2 regions of the Streptomyces sp. 11-1-2 genome follow, and region 1 is predicted to be linked to the other one. Evidence: riboswitches for the same ligand, from Rfam matches in the RefSeq annotation. Region 1 holds a riboswitch; the other holds the start of a gene.
The links. Region 1 has a riboswitch for cobalamin ahead of CGL27_RS46815 (hypothetical protein). Riboswitches for the same ligand answer to the same signal wherever they lie in the genome.

Region 1 (7,874 bases):
CTCGCCTGCCTGGCCGTCCTCACCGCCCCCACAGCCGTCTCCAGGCGGCGCCGACAGCGGCCGGAAGGCGTGCCGCCACAGCGCACAGTGGCGGAGCACACGGTTGCTCAGCCAGGCCCGGGGCGGGTGCCGTAGCGGAGTCCGTCGACGAGCGGGGCGGGCGGCGAACGCTCCGCCGCCCGCCCCATCACTCCGCGGCGGAAAACCGCTCCGCCAGGTCGCGATGCCGGTCCGCGGCCAGCTTCGCCCGGGCCGTGCTGATGGTCGATCCGGGCATCCGCCCCAGCCGTTCGAGCTCGTCGGCGAAGCGCGGATGCTCCAGCCGCGCGTACTCACGGCAGGCAAGGCAGGTGACGTTCTCCGGACGCGGAGAGGTCATCGCGTACGGCGCCCGCATCCCGCATCCGGTGGCGATGCGGCTCGGCAGGTCACCGGCCAGGCCGAAGGTGGACGCCATCATGTCGCGGACGGCGGCGACGCCTCGGACGACCTTCGACTCGACATGGATATGCGGATCGTCCCCGCCCATGCGCCCCCCTGCCCCGGCGACTTGACGGGCCGGGGATGCTCCCGGCCGCCCGCGGACCGCAGGAGGAGTCTGCCATGTGCCCGGTGCGCCACCGCCGATGCGCCCGCCGGTTCAGGTCGCGGTCGCGGCCGCCGCCGCACGGCCCGCGGCGCGGCCCGAGAACAGGCAGCCGCCGAGGAAGGTGCCTTCCAGGGAGCGGTAGCCGTGCACTCCCCCGCCGCCGAAGCCCGAGACCTCACCGGCCGCGTACAGACCGGTGATCGGGTTGCCGGAGGCGTCCAGGACGCGGCCGGAGAGGTCGGTCTGGAGGCCGCCGAGGGTCTTGCGGGTGAGAATGTTGAGGCGCACGGCGATCAGCGGTCCGGCGGACGGGTCCAGGATCCGGTGTGCGGGGGCGGTGCGGCTGAGTGTGTCCCCGGGGTAGGCGAGCGCGTTGCGGATGCCCATGACCTGGACGTCCTTGGTGTACGGGTTGGCGATCTCGCGGTCGCGGGCCTCGACCTGCCGGGTGAGGTCCGCCAGGTCGATGAGGTTGTCGCCGGTCAACTTGTTCATGCCCGCGACCAGTTGGGGCAGGGTGTTGGCGACGACGAAGTCCTCGCCCTTGTCCCGGAACCGCTGGATCGGCTCGGGTGTCTGCCAGATGCGGGAGAGGAGTTGCAGGATGTCCTTGTTGGTCAGGTCCGGGTTCTGCTCGGAGCCCGAGAGCGCGAACTCCTTGGCGATGATCTTCTGGGTGGTGACGAACCAGGAGTAGTCATAGCCGGTGGCGGTGATCGTCCCGAGGGTGTGCAGGGTGTCGTAGCCCGGGATGTCGGGGGTGGCGAAGCGCTTGCCCTTCGCGTCGAACCACATCGACGAGGGGCCCGGCAGAATGCGGATGCCGTGGCCCGGCCAGATCGGGGCGTAGTTCCTGAGGCCCTCGGTGTAGTGCCACATGCGGTCGGGGTTGACGATCCGTCCGCCCGCCTTCTCGGTGATCGCCAGCATCCGACCGTCCACATACGCCGGGACGCCGGTGACCATGAACTTCGGCGGTGAGCCGAGCCGGTCGGGCCAGTTCCGCCGTACGAGATCGTGGTTGGCGCCGATACCGCCGGAGGTGACGATCACCACCGGGGCGTTGAGCTCGAATTGGCCCACCACGGTGCGCGAGGTGGGCTTGCCGCGGGCGGCGTCGCTCGGCTCCAGGATCGCGCCGCTGACCCCGGTGACGGCACCGCCGGTGACCACCAGATCGTCCACCCGGTGCCGGAACTTGAAGGTCACCCGCCCGTCCTTCGCGGCGGCCCGCACCTTCTTCTCGAACGGCTCGACCACGGCCGGACCGGTGCCCCAGGTGACGTGGAAGCGCGGCACCGAGTTGCCGTGCCCGTCCGCCAGGCCGCCGCCGCGCTCGGCCCAGCCGACGATCGGGAACCACTGCACGCCGAGCCCGTGCAGCCAGGACCGCTTCTCCCCGGCCGCGAAGTCCACGTACGCCTCGGCCCATTTGCGGGCCCAGTAGTCCTGGCCGCCGGGATCGGAGACGCCGCGGTCGAAGCCGGCCGTGCCGAGCCAGTCCTGCCAGGCCAGTTCGTGGGAGTCCTTGACGCCCATCAACCGCTGTTCCTCGGAGTCCACGAAGAACAGGCCGCCGAAGGACCAGAACGCCTGGCCGCCGAGGTTGCTCTCGGGCTCCTGGTCGAGGAGGAGCACCTTGCGTCCCGCGGCCGTCAGTTCCGCCGTGGCGACCAGCCCGGCGAGCCCGCCGCCGACCACGATGGCGTCCGCCTCCGAGGACGCCCCGGAGGCGGCGAAGGCCGGACCCGCCGCCTGGGCCAGCGCGGCGCCGGCGAGCACACCGCCCGCAGCCGTCAGGGCACGGCGGCGGCTGATCCCGGCCAGCGAGGCGGCGTTCTCTGTGGAGTTCTCCATGGGCGGCCTTCCGGAAGGGGGTTCGGAGGGTGCGGGAGATGCGCAGGGGGTTGCCGCGACGGCAACATGTTACCGACGGTAGCCCACAGGGTGCGGGGCCGCCAGACTCCTGCTCCCGATGAGCAACTCCCGGAAGCCGTAGGGCACTTCGGCTGGTCAGCGCCCACCGGATGACGGCTCGGGCGAGGCGCGCCGCCGTGGCGAGAAGGCGTACAGATCGAGGATGTCGGGCAGCGGCGCCACACCGGGGCCGCCCGCCGTGACCCAGGCCACGACGTCCTCTGTCGCCTCCGGGTCGTTGACCAGGCCGAGCCACACCGGCCTGCCCCCGGCGGCACGTCCGGCCGCCGACGGCTGCACCACGATCACATTGGCCTGATCGCAGACGTCCAGACACCCGGAGACGCGTACGGGCGCCTCCTCACCGAGCCGTGCGATCTGTGCCGCATGGTCGATTCCGGTCACCTTGGGGCTGCCGCAACAGCAGTCCCGGCATACGGTCACCCGGCATGGCACCGGGTCGGTCGGCCTGACAGGCATGCCGCATCACCCTCCTCCGGGGAAGTCCGCCCCGGTTTCCGTCGAGGAGGCGACCGCGTGAGTCTCCTGGCTCTCGGGTCGATGCTCGTCCCGGCCTTCCCACCCGCGCGTACGGGCAGTGGCCTGTTCGGGATCCGCTCGCCGATCACAGTGGCGGCACCGCGCCGGATTCACACCGGCTTCCTCGTTCCGCCGTCGCCTTTGTCGCCCGGCATCATCGCATCCCGGGCACCGCCACACCACGTGGCCCCCGCTCCCGCGAGCGCCACGGGCGGCTGGACGTCAGTTGTGGCGGGCCGCCACCCCCGCGAGGATTTCGCCCAGGCCCTGGCGGGTGGCCGCCAGCACCACGCGGTCGTGCGGCCGCAGGACATAGCCGGGGTGCAGATCCCACACCAGGGAGGGCGCCTGGGTGGCGCCGTCGTAAGGAGGCGCCGCGGCGAGGTCGCGTTGCCGGTCGGCGGGTTCCGCCGCGTCCAGTGCGATCACCCGCCAGGCGCCCGGTGCGAACGCCTCGGCGACGGTACGCCCCTCCAGTTGCGGATGCCCGGCGACATGCAGGGCGGCGAAGAGCAGCACTCTGCGCTCGACCGGTATGGCGCCCAGGATCTGACGTCCCATCATCGCCCCGGCGAACGCCGGGGCCGCCAGGCTGGAGACGCTGCGGCTGCGGGTGAGGGCCCGCGGATGGGCCGCGCGCAGTGTGCGGTAGACGGCGGTGGCGAAGCGGTCGTCGTACAGGCGCAGCGCCACCCGCAGCCGGGGCTTGACCGAGCGGGCGTACAGCGTCGCCTCCAGGTTGGTGGTGTCGACGCTGGTCAGGGCGAGCAGGGAGTGTGCCCGCTGGATCTTGGCGGCCTCCAGGACGCCCTCCTGCGTGACATCGCCGATGACCGTCGGCACCCCCAGTCTGCGGGCCAGCGGGATGCCGCGCGCTCCGGGGTCCTCTTCCACGCACACCACGGGGATGTCCATCTCCCGGAGTCTGGCCAGCACCCGGGTGCCGACCTTGCCGAGCCCGAGCAGCACGACGTGGCCGGAGAGGCCGCGCGGAGGGCGGCGCAGCGCGGAGGCGGTGCGGAAGGTGCCCAGCGCCTCGAGCGCGGCGGCCACCAGGACGGGCAGCATGAGCAGTCCGGTCAGCCCGGACAGCAGTTGGAGGACCTTGCGTCCGGTGGGCTCGTCGAGCGCCGGGTCGTCGATGGCCAGCACGTCCAGCACCGTGAGGTAGGCGGCGCGGAGCAGACCGGCTCCGGTGAACTGCCAGGAGGCGATGGTGAGGGCGAGCACGGCGATCGCCATTCCGGCGACGGACCAGCGCAGTCGGCGGGAGAACAGCGAGGCGAGGGGCAGTCTGCGAGTGCCGAGCCGCCGTGGCGGCAGCGGTGGGCCGGTGGCGGAGACGGCCTCGAGCACCACCGTGTCGCGTCCGGTGGCGGCGGCCACCTCCTCGTCTCCGGGCAGCAGCTTGGGCCCTTCGTCCCCGCTGCTGTCGGAGCCCTCGCTGCCGCCGGGGTCGCTGGTGGTGGACGAGAGCAGGGCGAGGGTGCACAGCCCCGGGCGGGCCACCTCGTCGGGGCCGGGCGGGGTGCGCTCGGCCGCGCGCAGCAGCAGCCCGTCGGCCTGGAGCACTTTGCTGGTGCCCGCTACGGCGGTGGCCGCCAGCGCGGGGGCCGCGGTGTCGGCGTCCGACAGTACGGTGGTGGTGGCGTCCAGCTCCGCCGCGTCCATACCGGGATCGGCCACCCGCGCCGCCTCGTCGAGGAGTTCCTCCAGATGCTGGCCGAGCTTGCGGTTGTAGAGCCGGATCACCAGCCGCAGCCGGGGGTTGAGGCGGCGGGCGCGCAGTGCGGCGTGGATGTTGGCCTCGTCGTCGTCATGGACCAGGGCGAGCGCGGTCGCGTGCTCCGCACCCGCCTCGGTCAGCACCTCTTCGTCGAGCGCCGGGACCTCCATGACCCGCACTCCCCCGTCCGCAGCGGGGTCGTCCGCGGCTTGCCTGGGCAGCGGGATCCGTCCGACGGCCGCGCTGAACCGGCCGAAGAACGCGGAGGTACGGCCGCCCTGCCGCCATCCCGCCACCTGCTGCCCCGCCGGGTCCGCCACGGGCGTGCCGCCGGGGATGACGACCGTCACCCGTGTCCGGTAGACGTAGTAAAGCTCGGCGGCGAGGCGGTGGGCGAGCGCGTCGTCACCGCAGACGACCATGTGGGCCGTCCCCGAGGGGGACGGCGGGTCCGAGGTGGAGGTGGAGAACACGACGGCGAAGCCCCCCGTTGGTCCGTGATGCCGTGGGTCGTCCGGGCGGGGTAAGGCGGCCGCGGTCTCCGGCGGCCGGCACCCGCGCTCCGGCGGTCATGATCAGACCGTACCTGGTGGGCCGCCCAAGGGAGTTGGGCGCCGGGGGCCGGCGACCGGACGGCCCGTCCGCTCACTCCGGCGGGGCTCCGCAGCGCGCACAGCGGGCGAAGGGCGCGGTGTCCTGGATCGCGCCGCAGTCGGCGCAGACCCGATCCAGCCAGCAGGCGGGCTCCCCGCCCTCGGGCTCGGCGGGCGCCGGGTCCGGGTCGGGATCCCGGTTCGCCGTCGCCCGGTTCGCCGTCGCCCGGTCCGGGTCGCCGGGTCGAGCCGTGCCGCTCATCGTGTACGCCTCCCTGTCCGGACCGTACGCGAGTCCATCCGCCGACCCTCCACCCGTGGCTCCGTCCCGGGAAGCGGCCCAGCCATAGATCCGATCTCTCCTGCGCCAATGCCCCCTGACGGGACGTAATAGCGCCCGACCCCTCCCCAGTTATCGGATGACTCGGTAACGTATCCGCCTCGGGAGGCAACGATGCCGAGATCTTACCGACGCTCCGCTGTGGCATTTCTGCTCTGCGGCGTCCTGGCCATGACGCTCTTCATCACCGGGCCCGCGCAGGCGAAGGACTCCGCCTGGACCGTGCGCGGCCCCTCACCCCACTCCGGTCCCCTCGCGCAACTGCGGCTCGACGGAGCCTCGGGAGCGCTGACGCTCCAGGTGTCCCGGGGCGGACGGACGGTGGTCGAGCCCTCACCCGTGGGCATCGTCACCGAACGGGCGGATCTGTCGCACGGGCTGCGCTATCTGGGGCGCCACGACCGCACCGTCGTGGAGCGCTACCGGTCGACGGTCGGCAAGGAGCGCTCGCGCACGGCCCGGATGACCGAGACCCGCTTCCGCTTCCGGGGCAGCGGGAGCGCCCGGCTGGACCTCGTGGTGCGGGTCTCGGACGACGGGGTCGCCTATCGCTATGTCCTGCCGTCCGGCAGCGGTGATGTCCTCGGCGAGACCGCGGCCTTCACCCTGCCGTCGGACGCGGCCGCGTGGCTGGGCGACTACCGCAAGGACAACGAGAACCTGTTCAAGGAGTACACCGCGGCGACCGCGCCCACCGGTGAGTACATGGCTCAGGCGCTCTTCGAGACGGCGGGCGGCTACGCCCTGATCGCCGAGTCGGATCTCACCGGCCGCTACTCCGCCGCCCGGCTGATCCATCAGCAGGGGCAGCCCACGTACCGCATCGGGCTCTGGGATCAGCGGGTCACGTCCGACGGACCGCTCAGCACGCCCTGGCGCGCGCTGATCGTGGGCGATCTGGGGACCGTCACCCAGTCCACCTTCACCGACGATCTGGCGCCCGCGTCGCGGGTCGCCGACACCTCGTGGATCCGGCCCGGACCCGCGCTGTGGACCTGGCTCGCGGGCGGCAAGCCGGCCGGGCAGAGCCTGTCGATGCAGAAGGGGTACGTGGACTACGCGGCCCAGCGCGGCTGGCCGTATGTGGTGGTGGACGCGGGCTGGTACTTCGACCCCGACCAGTGGGATGTCACCGATCCCGACTGGCCGCGCAACAGCTGGATTCCGCGGCTCGTGGACTACGCGCGCGAGCGGCATGTGGGCATCCAGGTCTGGATCCACCACCGCGACCTCGACACCGCCGAGGAGCGCGAGCTGTGGCTGCCCACGCTGGAGAAGTGGGGGGTCAAGGGCGTGAAGATCGACTTCATGGACTCCGAGGCCCAGGAGACGCTGCGCTGGTACGACGAGATCCTCAAGGCCACCGCGGACCACCATCTGCTCGTCAACTTCCATGGCTCGACGATCCCCAAGGGCATCCAGCGCACCTGGCCGCAGGTGATGTCGATGGAGGGCGTGAACGGCGAGGAGAAGCGGACCAACACTCCGCAGCATCTGGCGACGCTGCCCTTCACCCGCAACGTCATCGGCTCCATGGACTTCACCCCCGGGGCCTTCCACCGGGCCGAGCGCCCCAACGCGGGTTCGGACGCGGGGGAAGTCGGCCTGTCGGTGCTCTACGAATCCGGTATCCAGGACCTGGCGGGCACCCCGGAGTCGTATGACGCACGTCCGCTCGCCCGCCGCTTCCTGGAGCAGATCCCCGCCGCCTGGGACCGCACCCGGCTGCTGACCGGGCGGCCCGGTGAGAGCGCGGTGCTCGCCCGCGCCAGCGGCTCCCGGTGGTTCATCGGCGGTACGTTCACCGGCCCCGCCCATACCGCCGAGGTGCCGCTGCGGCTGGAGAAGGGCCGCTGGCTCGTCGATCTGCTCCTGGACGGCCCGGACGGTCTGGTCCGCACGCCCACGGTGGTGCGCGGCGGGCAGACGCTGTCCGTGCCGGTGACGGCGGACGGCGGGTTCGCCGCCATCGCCTGCCGCTGGCGGCCCGGCCTGTCGACCTGCGACCGTCCCTGACCATCCCTCATTCGGACACCCCGTCCAGGACGCCCGTCCAGAGCCCGATCGCCGGAAGACAGACACCGGCCGCGAAGACCCATGCGGCGGCGACGGCACGGGCGTAGGGGGCGGGGTGGCCGCCGGTCCATCCGCGGGAGAGGGCCAGCAGCC
Region 2 (7,874 bases), 970 kb from region 1:
CCCCTTCCTCGACACCCTCGACAACGTCAAGCGGATCGCGCTGGCCACCGACGGACTGCGGCAGTACACCCTGCTCAAGGGCTACCAGTCGGAAGGCCATGACTCCGCCCACCCCGACTACGCGGGCAACTACAACACCCGCGCCGGTGGCCTGGCCGACCTCAACACCCTGCTGCGCTCCGGGCGCCACTGGAACAGCGACTTCGCGGTGCACGTCAACGCCACCGAGTCCTATCCGGTGGCCAACGCCTTCTCCGAGACGCTGGTCGACAAAAACGACAAGCAGTGGGACTGGCTGGACCAGTCCTACCGCATCGACCCCCGCCGCGACCTGGTCTCCGGCGATATCATCCGGCGCTTCCAGAACCTGCGGAACGACACCGACCCGGCCCTCGCCGCGCTCTATATCGACGTCTTCCGCGAGTCCGGCTGGAACTCCGACCGGCTCCAGCGGGCCCTGCGCGACCAGGGCTGGCGACTGACCACCGAATGGGGCCACGGGCTGGAGCGCTCCTCGCTGTGGTCGCACTGGGCCACGGAGACCGACTACGGCCCGGACACCTCGCGCGGTATCAACTCCCGGCTCATCCGCTTCATCCGCAACCACCAGAAGGACGTCTTCGCCGACAAGTGGCCGACCCTGCTGGGCATCCCCCGGATGGGCAACTTCGAGGGCTGGACCGGCAAAACCGACTGGACCGCCTTCTACCGGCTCATCTGGACCCACAGCCTGCCCGCCAAATACCTCCAGGCGTACCCCATCCGCACCTGGGACGACCACGAGATCACCTTCGAGGGGCCCGGCCACACCTCGGTCACCGACACCGGTGGCGTCCGCCGCATCACCACCGACGGACGGCTGGTCTACGACGGCGGCGGGTATCTGCTGCCGTGGGAGCCGCGCGAGGCCACCGACCCGGCCAAGCTCTACCACTACAACCCCGCGGGTGGCACCACCCGTTGGCGGCTGCCGCGCGGCTGGTCGGGGCAGCGGTCCGTGGTGCTGTACCGCCTCACCGACCAGGGGCGTGCCGAGCCGGTCACCCTGCCGGTGCGCGACGGCCACGTCAGCATCACGGCCGACCCTGACGTCCCGTACGTGGTGCTGCGCTCCCGGGCCCGTGCCCAGGCGGCCCCCGGCTGGGGCGAGGGCACCCCGCTGTACGACCCAGGCTTCCACTCCGGATCGCTGCGCGGCCGGCAGACCACCGGCCCGGCCACCGTCGAACGCAGCGCGCTGGGCGACTACGAACTGGTCATCGGTGAGGGCGCGGCCGCCACCGTCGGCCAGCGACTCGACCGGCTGGCCCCCGGCGGCTATATGGCCTCCGTCCAGGTGGAAGTGGGCGCGAAGGCCGGTGAGCGGCGGCGGGCCGCGCTGCGGGTGCACACCGCCGACGGCGTCACCGCGGAGAACTGGACGGAGACCTCGACCGCCGTCAACCACATGGCAGCCGACCGCAAACACGGCACCCGTTTCCAGCGGATGTTCACCTCCTTCACCGTCCCCGACGGCGGCGGCCCGGTCACCCTCACCCTGGCGGTGGCCGAGGGCAGCGCCCGCGTCCGCTTCGACCGGCTGCGAGTGGTGCGGGCCCAGCGCACGACGAAGCCCGGCACCCTGGTGTACGAGGACTTCGAGCGGGTGCCACAGGGCTGGGGCCCGTTCGTCAAGGGCGACGCGGGCGGGGTGACCGACCCCCGCACCCATATCGCCCAGCGGCACGCCCCGTTCACCCAGGCCGGATGGAACGGCAAGGTGATCGACGATGTGCTCGAAGGCGGCCAGTCCCTCAAGTCACGCGGCGAGAACGCGGGCCTCGTCTACCGCACGGTGCCGCACACCGCCCGCTTCCACCCGGGGCGGCGCTACCGCGTGAGCCTGACGTACGCCAACGAGGCGGCCGGTCAGTACGCCTGGATCACGGCCGTGGACGAACCCGAACCACGCGAGCTGGAGCGCACCCCCCTGCCCGCCGCCACAGGGCGGGCCACCCACAGCTACACCGTCACCGCGCCCGCGGGCGGCGAGATGTGGGTGGGGCTGCGCAAGACCGGTGACAGCGGTACCGCGGAGTTCACGCTCGACTCCTTCACGGTGGAGGAACTGGACTGACACGGCGGAGGGAGCGAGCGCGCGGACACACCTCCGCGACCCGGCTCCCTCCGCCAACCCCCACCTCCGGTAAGCCCCTCCCCCTCGCGCCAGGGCCACCCTTCCCTTGGCGGCCGGGCAGTCCGTGGACAAAGATCGGCGTGTGATGGGAGCAGCCGACCGGAGGGGACCGCGGATGTATCACACCTGGATGCGGTACTTCACGCCCAGCCCGGCCCATCACCGGCTCGGCCTGGTGTGTCTGGGTGTCGGCCTCCAGCACGGCGCCCTGCCCGTCGTCGGCCCGCGCATCCTGGACCACCATGTGGCGGTGGTCATCAGCGCGGGCCGCGGATGGTTCCGCGGCGCGGACGGCCGCCGCCGCACCGTCACGGCGCCCGCGCTGCTCTGGCTCACCCCGGGTGTCACCCACCACTACGCCCCGGACCCGGACACCGGATGGGACGAGGCGTTCGTCGACTTCACCGGACCGGCCACCGCCGCCTACGCCGACCTGGGCTATCTCGACGCGGACGGCCCCGTGGTCGCGCTCACCGACACCGCCACCGCCCGTAGCGCCATCGGCCGGATCGCCCGCGCCGCGCGCCAGGGCAATCCGTTCCTGGAGGTCGAGACCGCGGCCGCCGTCCATGAACTCCTCGTCGCCCTCCGCCGCGTCCGCGCCGACACCGGCGCCGACGGACATCCGGTGCTCCAGGCCCTGGCCCGGGACGCCTTCCAGCCGCTCTCGGTGACCGAACACGCCGCCCGGCACGGCATGACACCGGCCGAACTGCGCACCGCGGTACGCCGCGGCGCGGGGTGCAGCCCCAAGGACTACCTCCTCGGCATCCGGCTGGGCCGCGCCAAGGAACTCCTCGTCGGCACCGAACTGCCGGTGGCCGCCATCGCCCGCCGCGTCGGCTACGACGATCCCGCCTACTTCAGCAGACTGTTCGCCCGCCGAGTGGGCACCGCACCGGTCCACTTCCGCGAGCAGCAGTGCCGCTCGGTCCCCGGCGGCTTCACCGACCGCATCCCCGACCCCAGCCGTCCACCGACGATCCCGCTGTCCGCACCGGCGGACGACGGTCGGCGCGGCGGCGGATGACCGGACGCGGCCTTGGGCCGGCCGGACGGCTGCGAGGAGCGGCTTCCGCCATTGGGGGGACGGTAGGCCGCGATTGCCCTGCCAAAGGGGCACCATGCATGCGAAGCCGGTCATATCCGGCGGCAGATTCTCAGCAAGGAGTTCCCATGCGTATCCGGACCGCCCTGTCCACGCTCGCCCTCACCGCCGCGTCCCTCGCCGTCGGCGCGGGCGGCGCCATCGCGGACGACGCGCCCGATGTCACAGTCAACAACTCCAGCAGCACGGCCTTCCCCGGCGTGTGCGCCAGCAACCAGTTCTCCTTCGTCACCGTCCCGGTCAATCTGGCGGGCGGGTCGGACTCCGGCGCGTGCTGACCCCCTGAGCTCGCTGATGGACGGGGTGCGGCCGGTGCACGGCCCGGGCGGCACCGGTCGTACCCTCGGCCATCGCGTGTTCCAATTCACCATCCCGAATACCGGACCGCCCCCTGCACACCGCCGGACGGCCCCGTAGGCTGGCTGGTGCAGCTGGTTCGCCCCGTCCGCCAGGCGGGATGCGTCGTAAGAGGGAACCCGGTGGGAATCCGGGACTGCCCCGCAGCGGTGAGCGGGAACGACCGCCGTCATACGCACTGGGTCCGGTGAGAGGGCCTGGGAAGCGACGGCCACTAGGTGTCCTCCTCCAAGAGGACGCGCCCGTGAGTCCGAAGACCTGCCATCTGCCCGCGTACGGACGATTCGTGCGCGGACATCTCGGTGACCTCGAGGGCGGGTCGGCGTACATACCAGGCAGTTGGCCGCGCTTTTGCCGCGCGAGACCGAAAGCCCGGTGTGTCACCCTTCGCGCTCTCCTCCCGTCGCCGGGATCTCAGGGATTCATCTCGCGAAGGAGATCTCCGTGACACCGAAGTCCGCAGCCGCGGCAGCACGAGCCACCGTGTACGGCTACCCCCGCCAGGGCCCCAACCGGGAACTGAAGAGGGCGATCGAGGGCTACTGGAAGGGCCGCGTCACCGCCGACGCGCTCAGGGCCACCGCCGCCCAACTGCGCAGCACCACCTGGCGGCAGCTGGCCGGGGCGGGTATCGACGAAGTTCCCACGGGTGACTTCTCGTACTACGACCACGTGCTGGACACCACCGTCATGGTCGGGGCGATCCCCGACCGCCACCGGGACGCCGTCGCGGCCGATCCGCTCGACGGCTACTTCGCCATGGCGCGGGGCACGCAGGACGTCGCGCCGCTGGAGATGACCAAGTGGTTCGACACCAACTACCACTATCTGGTTCCGGAGCTGGGTCCGGACACGGTGTTCGCGGCCGACTCCGCCAAGCAGGTCGCGGAGCTGACGGAAGCCCTCGGCCTCGGCCTGGCGGCACGGCCGGTCCTGGTCGGGCCCGTCACCTATCTCCTGCTCGCCAAGCCCGCCCCCGGCGCGCCCGCGGACTTCGAGCCGCTCACCCTCCTGGACCGCCTGCTTCCGGTGTACGCCGAGGTCCTGGCCGATCTGCGGGCGGCGGGTGCCGAGTGGGTGCAGCTCGACGAGCCCGCCCTGGTCCAGGACCGCACGCCGGCCGAACTGAACTCCGCCGGCCGCGCCTACCGCGATCTCGGCGCCCTCACCGACCGCCCGAAGCTGCTGGTCGCGACGTACTTCGACCGCCTCGGCGAGGCCCTGCCCATGCTGGCCAAGGCCCCGGTCGAGGGGCTGGCGCTGGACTTCACGGAGGCCGCCGCCGCGAATCTGGACGCGCTGGCCGCCGTCGGCGGGCTGCCCCGCAAGCGGCTGATCGCCGGTGTCGTCAACGGCCGCAACATCTGGGTCAACGATCTGGAGAAGTCCCTGGCCAGGCTCGGCACCCTGCTGGGTCTTGCCGACCGGGTCGATGTGGCCGCCTCCTGCTCGCTGCTGCACGTCCCCCTCGACGCGGCGGCCGAGCGGGACATCGAACCGCAGATCCAGCGCTGGCTGGCCTTCGCCCGGCAGAAGACCACGGAGATCGTCACCCTCGCCAGGGGCCTGGCCCGCGGCACCGATGCGATCACCGCCGAACTGGCCGCGAACCGGGCCGCCCTCGCCTCCCGCGCCAACTCCCCCATCACCCGCGACCCGGCCGTCCGCGCCCGCACCGGCGCGGTCACCGAGGCCGACGCCCGCCGCTCCCAGCCGTACGCCGAACGCGCCGCGGCCCAGCGCGCCCACCTCCGCCTGCCGCTGCTGCCGACCACCACCATCGGCTCCTTCCCCCAGACCGGCGAACTGCGCACCGCCCGCGCCGACCTGCGCGGGGGCCGGATCGACACGGCCGGGTACGAGGAGCGCGTCAAGGCCGAGATCCAGGAGGTGATCTCCTTCCAGGAGAAGACCGGCCTGGATGTGCTGGTGCACGGCGAGGCCGAGCGCAACGACATGGTCCAGTACTTCGCCGAGCAGCTCACCGGCTATCTCGCCACGCAGCACGGCTGGGTGCAGTCCTACGGCACCCGCTACGTCCGCCCGCCGATCCTGGCCGGTGACATCTCGCGCCCCGAGCCGATGACGGTGCGCTGGACGGCCTATGCCCAGTCCCTCACCGACCGCCCGGTCAAGGGCATGCTCACCGGCCCGGTCACCATGCTCGCCTGGTCCTTCGTCCGCGACGACCAGCCCCTCGGCGACACCGCCCGCCAGGTCGCCCTCGCCCTGCGCGACGAGGTGGGCGACCTGGAGGCGGCCGGGACCTCGGTCATCCAGGTGGACGAACCCGCTCTGCGCGAGACCCTTCCGCTGCGCGCCGAGGACCGGCCCGGCTATCTGTCCTGGGCGACCGAAGCCTTCCGCCTCACCACCGGAGGCGTACGGCCCGGCACCCAGATCCACACCCATATGTGCTACGCCGAGTTCGGCGACATCGTCCAGGCGATCGACGACCTCGACGCCGATGTCATCAGCCTGGAGGCCGCCCGCTCCCATATGCAGGTGGCCCGCGAGCTCGCCGCCCATGGCTATCCGCGCGAGGCCGGGCCCGGTGTGTACGACATCCACTCCCCCCGCGTGCCCAGCGCGCTGGAGGCGGCGGAACTGCTGCGCACCGGCCTCAAGGCCATCCCCGCCGAGCGGCTGTGGGTCAACCCCGACTGCGGCCTGAAGACCCGCGGCTGGCCCGAGACCCGCTCCTCACTGCGGAACCTGGTCACGGCGGCCCGTACGGTCCGCGGTGAGCTGCCCGCGTCCTGACCCGGACGACCGGCCGGGGCCGGAGCGCCGCGCGCTCCGGCCCCGGTGCCGAACGCCGAACGCCGACGCCGGACGTGGTCAGGCGGCTGTCACACCGGACAGGGGACGCCGACGGTGGGCCTCGTCCTTCCGCCAGGCCCCGGGCGTGACGCCTTCCCTGGCCGAAAAGGCACGACTCAACGCGCTCCCGGTGTCGTAGCCGACCCTGACCGCGATCTCCTGGACACTCAGCGGCGTCTCCCGGAGCAGCACCTTCACCCGGTACATGCGCCATGAGGTGAGGTAGCCGAGCGGGGTATCCCCCGTTTTCTCCTTGAACGAGGCGGCGAACGCCGAGCGTGACATCCCCGCCTTGCGGGCGAGTTCGTCGACCGTCCACGGATGGGCCAGATCCGCGTGCAACTCCCGCATGGCGACGGCCAGCCGGGGGTCTCGCAGTGCGGCGATCCAGCCGACGGTGCCGCCCCCGACATCGGCGCAACAGGTCCGTAGTGCCTGGACGAAGAGCACGTCGGACAGCCGGCTCATGATGAAGCCACCGCCGAGCCCGCCTGCCGCGCTCTCCCTCGCGATGAGGTCGAACGTGGTGCGCAGGAGGTGGCTGGAGGCGTGGTCCAGGTTCAGCCGGAACAACGGCGGCAGCAGCGCGAAGAGCGGTTCGGCCGCCACGGCGTCGAAGGCGAACCGGCTGGACACGATCTGCGTCAGCTCACCGTCGCCCCCGACCCGCGCCGCGTTGCCGGGAGCCTGGGAGACCAGTCCGTCGCAGTCGACGACCTCGCTGCCCGTGGTGTCCTGAAGGGTGAATCTCATGCCCGCGCGGACCAGGAAGCAGTCGTTGGCCTCCAGCCATTGCGGCCCGGCGAGCGTGTCCGCGACGAGCCGGCAGGAACCACTGGAGATCAGCACCAGCCGGGCGAGGTCCCGGGGAGGGAACGAGATGCCCCACGGCGCATGGGCGTCCACCCGCACATACCGCGCGTCCTCGATCTTCATGGTGGCGAGAAGGTCGTCGACGGGATCCATCTCCACCCTCCTGGACGATCTGCGCTAAACCGCGGACGCCAGGATACATATCGTCCAGCCGGGCCGCCCTATCGTGGAGATGACCCGAGAACAAAGGAGGGGAAATGCGAACGTTTCAGATTGATACGGGCGGCGACCTGATCGCCCCGGCCACGCGTCCGGTGCCGACTCCGTCGGCGGGTGAAGTTCTGGTCCGCGTGAAAGCCAGCTCCATCAACGCGCGCGACCTGCTCATCGTCTCCGGCAGGTATCCCATCGAGGTTCCGCCGGGGCGTATCCCGCTCTCCGACGGCGCGGGCGTCGTGGAGGCGGTCGGGGACGGGGTTTCGCGGTTCCGGGTGGGGGATCGCGTCGTGAGCACCTTCCATCCGACCTGGCTGTACGGTCGGTTCCCCGAGTGGGGGGAGCTCCACGGGACGCAGCGCGATGGATGGCTCACCGAAT

Region 2: it holds a riboswitch for cobalamin, as region 1 does, so the genes downstream of both, metE (5-methyltetrahydropteroyltriglutamate--homocysteine S-methyltransferase) here and CGL27_RS46815 (hypothetical protein) in region 1, are expected to answer to the same signal.

Annotation. Positions count from the first base shown of each region.
Region 1 covers NZ_CP022545.1:11,006,070-11,013,943, reverse strand. The annotation lists gene CGL27_RS46830 (DMT family transporter) at 1-135, shown strand, start outside; gene CGL27_RS46825 (hypothetical protein) at 188-529, opposite strand; gene CGL27_RS46820 (FAD-binding dehydrogenase) at 641-2,446, opposite strand; gene CGL27_RS46815 (hypothetical protein) at 2,603-2,986, opposite strand; cobalamin riboswitch at 3,046-3,175, opposite strand; gene CGL27_RS46810 (NAD-binding protein) at 3,269-5,194, opposite strand; gene CGL27_RS46805 (hypothetical protein) at 5,418-5,627, opposite strand; gene CGL27_RS46800 (glycoside hydrolase family 97 protein) at 5,820-7,721, shown strand; gene CGL27_RS46795 (hypothetical protein) at 7,729-7,874, opposite strand, start outside.
Region 2 covers NZ_CP022545.1:10,038,397-10,046,270, reverse strand. The annotation lists gene CGL27_RS43140 (endo-alpha-N-acetylgalactosaminidase family protein) at 1-2,116, shown strand, start outside; gene CGL27_RS43135 (AraC family transcriptional regulator) at 2,292-3,206, shown strand; gene CGL27_RS43130 (hypothetical protein) at 3,353-3,562, shown strand; cobalamin riboswitch at 3,700-3,922, shown strand; gene metE (5-methyltetrahydropteroyltriglutamate--homocysteine S-methyltransferase) at 4,086-6,404, shown strand; gene CGL27_RS43120 (AraC family transcriptional regulator) at 6,483-7,430, opposite strand; gene CGL27_RS43115 (NAD(P)-dependent alcohol dehydrogenase) at 7,535-7,874, shown strand, end outside.